DNA from 2 places in the Ferdinandcohnia sp. GQ5 genome. Region 1 is predicted to be linked to the other one. Evidence: riboswitches for the same ligand, from Rfam matches in the RefSeq annotation. Region 1 holds a riboswitch; the other holds the start of a gene.
The links. Region 1 has a riboswitch for cobalamin ahead of AC6CHV_RS02985 (ABC transporter substrate-binding protein). Riboswitches for the same ligand answer to the same signal wherever they lie in the genome.
Positions count from the first base shown of each region.

Region 1 (3,213 bases):
CCCCAATATGATCTGCCGCCTCCTCCCCAAGAGCTAACGCATTCAACTCCCGGTAATGGTAGAACAAAATAAAGGAACCACACAACATAAATGGAAGAATCAACTGAACATGACTCCAGCCTCTTAGTCCTACACTGCCATATAACCAATAGATAATTTGAGTCATTGAATCTTGGTCGCTTAGTGAAATAATGAGGGAAACAACTGCTCCAATAAAAGAACTTACAATTATCCCCGCCAAGATAATGGTTTCAATCGCTAAGCTTCGACTACTCAATCGAACAAGTCCGAATACAATAAGGAGTGAAATAAAACCACCTACGATTGCAACAATAGGAAGAGTAAAGTTTCCTAACCCCAAAATCGTAAACTGAAAAAATAAAACAATTACTGCACCAAGAGATGCACCAGATGAAACCCCGATTGTATATGGATCCGCTAATGGGTTACGTAATAATCCTTGGAATGCTGCACCCGCTAATCCAAGAGACGCACCAACAAAAAATGCCAGCAATACCCTAGGTAATCGGATATTCCAAATGATCATTTCTTCATTTCTAGCAACCTCATTAAGCCAGCCCCAACCAAATGTGTTGTCTAGCACAATATGTAAAATGGTTGGAACAGGCACGTGGACACTACTAATGAATACGCCTAGGAGGGCTGTACTAAGTACAAACCCTCCACTTAGAATATATAACCAAGTAATTTTATTTATTAAAAACTTCTGGATAAATAAGCTTCGCAAGAGTCTCGACTCCTTCAATTAACCGAGGACCTGGTCTCGTAACCGTATCATTATCAACATCAAAGACCTGTTTATTTTTAACTGCAGGAACTTCAGACCAGCCTTCACGCCCATATACTTCTTCAGTGGGATTATCTATGTAGTAGCCATACGTTGTAATGATGACATCAGGATTTAATTGGACAATTTCCTCCTCTGTTAACTGTACCCACCCTTCATGCTCCTCTGCTGCATTAATAGCTTGAATTGCCTCAAGCATTTCATGCATAAACGTATTGGTTCCTGTTGTAAAAATATCTGGTGCTGGCGAAACCTCAACCCAGACTTTCTTTTTATCTGTAATAGCTGAAGCTTTTTCCTTGATTTCATCAAAGCGTTGCTTCATATTTGTCACAATTTCGTTTGCCTCAGTCGCAGTTCCTGTAGCTTTCCCAATCATTTCTATATGTTCATACGCATCTTCAAATGAAGAAGCACTTCCAACGACAATCACATCAATTCCTGCATCTTCAAACTGCTTTAATATTTCAGGATGTGTATTGTAATGATAATCAGTAACAAGAGCTAGGTCTGGAAGAAGTGAAAGAACCAATTCTGCATTGATATCCTGTGCACCTACTTTTTGTATTTCAAGTGCTTCTGATGGATAATTATCGTAATCCGAAACTCCAATGATTTTTTCTCCTAGGCCAAGTGCAAATGCAATTTCTGTATTACTTGCCTGTATGGAGACAATTGATTCAGGTTCTTCATCAATCGTAACTTCTCGATCAGCACTGTCTATAATCGTGATAGGGAACTCTTGATTAGCGTTCTCCCCTTCAACATTTTCAACGGTTTTTTGAGCCTTTTCATCTTGAGCCGTTTTTTCTTGTGTACCACAACCTGCAACAATACCCATGGTAAAAAGAAAAATAAGACTAAACAGACCCCATTTTTTCAACATTTCCTTCATTTTTTTATCCCCCTTCAAATTTTGAACACAAAAAAACGCCATTCCACAGGAAGAGCGTTTCGTAAAGGCATAATAAAGGTTATTTGCTTAGAACTCCAATAAAGCAATCCTAATATAACAAATATAGTAACATATGATCATTTATTTGCACTTTAAACGTTCCTTTCCTCGAGGAAGCTTAAAAAACAAAATAGGCAGGTCTCCTGACTTGCGAATCAACGGTCGGTTACTCCTTCCCATGTTACATACACAGTGGATATTTATAACCTTCCTCCTCGCTTACAGTGGCGGGACCGTGTTGGACTTACACCAACTTCCCTCTTAGTCTCACATTCTCTCATAGAAGAATGGTAAGAAACCTATTTGCGAAATATTCATTTTTTTGTATTCTGAGAAATTATAATACAACCCTATTGTTTTGTAAATAGGAGTTAAGGTCATTTCAGTTCCTTTTATGAAGTATAATAGAATTAACCAATACAGTTGAAGAAAACCTTTGAGAATCAATCATTTAATAGGAAATAGACGTGTCGATAAACACGTCTATTTTATTTTATGGGAAGCAAAGTATAAAAAAGTTTATGTACTTAACTGTGTTAACGGTATCGCTCTTCTTTAAATGGATTGGCCGTCATCGAATAGCCACGCTCTTCCCAATAACCAGCCTCGTCTTCCTTCATAAACTCTATCCCTGAAACCCACTTTGTGCCTTTCCATAGATAAAATTCTTCTGGTGGAATAAACCGTAGTGGATAACCATGTTTTAGATCAATATCTTGCCATTCATGATTTTTATCCTTCCATCGGAATACAAATAAAGAATCGTCCCCTAATAAAGGTTCTAGCGGTAAGTTTGCAGAATAACCAAATCTCTCCCTATTGGAGTAACCGTAAATTTTGATGTATTTTACGCCTTCATTCATTTCAACTAATTTCAATAACTCTCTAAGCGCAATGCCTTCAAAAGTTGTATCAAATTTAGACCATGTGGTAACACAATGCATGTTTACGGTTGATATGGTTTTTGGAAGCTCCATGAATTCCTTATAGGATAAGGACTTTTCTTGCTTCACTTCTCCAAAAAGTCTGAAATTCCATGTGATTTCATTAAACTCGGGAACATCCCCTGTGTGCAGAATTGGCCATTTTTCTGTTTCAAATTGCCCAGGTGGAAGCTGCCTTTTCATCTTACACCACCCCTTTTTCATTTTTAACGCTACTTAAATCACTGTGCTTTGTATAGTATGCTCCAAGCCTTTTCCTTTATAAACATGATATGAAAGCAGTATTGATTACACCTCCTCTACCCCATACACTTTCTTAGCCAGAGCTGTATTAATTTTTAATGGCTTCCTCGTAATGACTTGTTCCCTTTCTAATTCTCCTAATAATAAACTAACGGTTTCTCTTGATGACCCGATCATACTTGCGATGTCATGCTGAGTAATCTTGACCTCAACTGTTTGCCATTCCCCACTTCTTACACCAAATCGGTTACTTAACTGCATAA
Region 1 is NZ_JCAXEW010000002.1:200,853-204,065, forward strand. Features, by position in the region: gene AC6CHV_RS02980 (FecCD family ABC transporter permease) at 1-748, opposite strand, end outside; gene AC6CHV_RS02985 (ABC transporter substrate-binding protein) at 711-1,703, opposite strand; cobalamin riboswitch at 1,880-2,081, opposite strand; gene AC6CHV_RS02990 (molybdopterin-dependent oxidoreductase) at 2,300-2,890, opposite strand; gene AC6CHV_RS02995 (Crp/Fnr family transcriptional regulator) at 2,996-3,213, opposite strand, start outside.

Region 2 (3,213 bases), on a different contig from region 1:
GCAGTTGAAATATAACATAAATGCCCTTAATCAGGAGAAAGAGCAACTTGCAAGCATATTAAATAGTATGGCGGACGGAGTTATCACTTTAAATCGTGATGGCACGATATTGGTAACAAACCCTCCTGCAGAACGCTTTTTGCAAGCTTGGTATTACCAACAAGGTATGTATCAGGACGTTGGTCAGGAGCTTCCACCAGAGGTCAAGGATTTATTTCAACGTTCCGTTACATTTGAAAAGGAGCAATTTATTGAAATTAGTCTTCAAGGTAGAACATGGGTTATTTTAATGAGTCCGCTTTACAATCAGACGTATATAAGGGGTGCCGTTGCAGTACTTCGCGATATGACGGAGGAAAGACGTTTGGACAAGCTACGTGAAGATTTTATTGCAAATGTTTCTCACGAACTGCGAACTCCGATCGCAATGCTCCAGGGCTATAGTGAAGCAATTATGGATGACATAGCGAGCTCCGAGGAGGAGCGAAAGGAAATTACCAAAGTCATCTATGATGAGTCATTAAGAATGGGTCGACTTGTCAACGAATTATTAGATTTAGCTAGAATGCAATCAGGGAATATTACCTTAAATAAAGAAAAAGTTGATTTCGATACCCTTATTAATCGTGTGATTCGGAAATTTCAAGGTTTAGCTAAGGATAATCAAATAACTCTAACTGCAAAAAAGGTAGACGAAATTGGTGAAATTTATATAGACTCTGATCGCATTGAGCAAGTTTTTACAAACTTAATTGATAATGCGATTAGACATACCGATGAAAATGGTCAGGTTGAAGTACATGTTACTGGTCAAGAAACCTCAATAAAAGTTGATATTAAAGATACAGGTTCTGGTATTCCAGAAGAAGATTTACCTTTTGTATTTGAACGTTTCTATAAAGCGGACAAGGCTAGAACAAGAGGGAAATCTGGTACTGGTTTAGGGCTTGCGATTGTAAAAAACATTGTTAGTGCACACAACGGGAATATATCAGTCCATAGTAAGCTTGGTGAAGGAACGACATTTACATTCGTAATCCCTCGAAAAAGTGAATAATTTGAAAGAACGTGGCGAAGATTCTTGTTCCATAAGAAACAATTTCCTTGTAAAATAAAAACTCTTCTTGTAATATAGGGATTGTTAAATAGAAAATTAAATATTTATTGAATCTTAGGTGTCAGAGAATGTAGATATTTCTTTATTCTCTCTAAGACTTAAAAGGGAATCTGGTGTAAATCCAGAACTGCCCCCGCAACTGTAAAAGTGGACGAAATGAGAAAAACCACTGTATGACTGGATGGCAAATGCTGTTCAACATATGGGAAGGACTCAAAGTAGGAAGAAGCTTAAGTCAGTAGACCTGCCTAATTCATTCCTTTTTTAATTCTCCGGGGTGCGGGAATTTGCGTTTAAACACCATGCTTTTTTGTTGTTTTTCTGTAATATCTTCAAAGCTCACCCCAAGGGTGAGCTTTTATTATTTTATTCCGCAGAAGCAAGACACTTCTGCGAAATAAAATAATGCCTCCGGCGGATAACACGATTTTTCAAAGGAAATTTTCGATCTGTAAGATCAAAGACTAAGAACGCCACATCCTGTGGCAACGTCTTTATGACCCACTTCCTGCGGGCCTTAAAATCGGGCGCAAATACGCCAAGGCTCATTTGATTCGATGTTAGGTGTATAACACACTTATTCATACACATATTTTAACAAAAGGGGAGCTAGAAACATGAAAAAACTATTAGTTTCTTTACTATCATTGGGAATTTTATTTGGATGCAGCAATGCCCCATCTACAAATGAATCTTCCAACAACAAAGCTGAAACTGTAGATAAAGAAGAAGCAGCAGAGATTGTTACAGTCGTTATATCCAAAAACAATGGTGAAGAAATCATTGTAGAAAAAGAAATTAAAATTGAATCAGGAAAAGAAGTTACAGTTATGGACATCATGGAAGCAAACTTTGACGTCGAAACACAATTCGATGGTGCTTTTGTTGCCAGCATTAATGGCGTTGCAGGAAGTGAAGAAGAAAAGACATCATGGTTTTATTCTGTTAATGGTGAAGAAGCTATGGTAGGAGCTAATGAATACAAATTAGAGCCTGAAGATAAGATCGAATTCGATCTCCATAAGTGGGAATAATGAATTTATCCGTAAAAAACTTAACGCTCTTATCGATGCTAATCGCATTGTCCGTTGTAGGTCGTATTACATTTACATTCCTTCCGAATGTTCAGCCTATGACAGCGATTATCGTGATAACTAGCTTATTTTTGGGTCCCATCTATGGTGTGATTGTTGCTGTTTTTGGTTCTATATTAACGAATCTTGTAATGGGAATGGGTTTATGGACTATTGGCCAAATCATAGCATGGGGGATAATTGGGTTAATCAGCGGTGCATTACGAAGGTATCGAGATCGAATTCCTGTCATATTATTAGCCATATATGCAGTATTCTGTGGTTTCTTATATGGCTTTGTCATCTCAATTCCTCTTTATTTATTCTCGGGTAAGTTCTTTGCCTATTACTTAGCTGGATTACCATTTGATATGAGTCATGCAATTGGAAACGGAGTATTTTTTCTCATACTATATCCAATCTTGAGATTACTATTTTTAAAAAATGTAACAATTGCAAAGTAAGGAAGAATATTACCAAAATATTCTTCCTTTTTTTATTAATTCATACTATATTGGGAGTGTAACTTTTTTTTAAAACATTCGACTAATGAAATGAACGGGAGGATTTGCAAATGGATTCCTTGTTTGAGGAACTATATGAAAAGTATCATCACGATGTCTTCTCCTTCTTATTTTATATGGTAAAAAATCGTGAACAAGCTGAAGATCTCGTTCAGGAAGTTTATATAAGAGTTTTAAAATCATATGATAGATTCGAAGGAAAAAGTAGTGAAAAAACATGGTTGTTTTCAATTGCAAGACATGTCGCGATTGATTCGTTCCGGAAACAAAAAGGGTGGAAACAGCGAATAATGGATTCCTTTGATTGGAGTCGTCAAGAGGTAAAAGATTTTGCACCACTTCCGGAAGAAATAGCATTGCAAAATGAACAGGTTCAAATGATGTACCGTTGCTTGGAAAACTGTACAACAGATCAGCGTATGGTACTGATATTACGATATATCCAATCACTTTCGATTGCAGAGACTGCTGAAGCTTTAGGGTGGACGGAGAGTAAAGT
Region 2 is NZ_JCAXEW010000008.1:82,876-86,088, reverse strand. Features, by position in the region: gene AC6CHV_RS11615 (ATP-binding protein) at 1-1,057, shown strand, start outside; cobalamin riboswitch at 1,159-1,383, shown strand; gene AC6CHV_RS11610 (DUF4430 domain-containing protein) at 1,735-2,151, shown strand; gene AC6CHV_RS11605 (ECF transporter S component) at 2,151-2,654, shown strand; gene sigX (RNA polymerase sigma factor SigX) at 2,765-3,213, shown strand, end outside.
Region 2: linked by a shared signal. The riboswitch ahead of AC6CHV_RS11610 (DUF4430 domain-containing protein) and the one ahead of AC6CHV_RS02985 (ABC transporter substrate-binding protein) in region 1 are both predicted to bind cobalamin.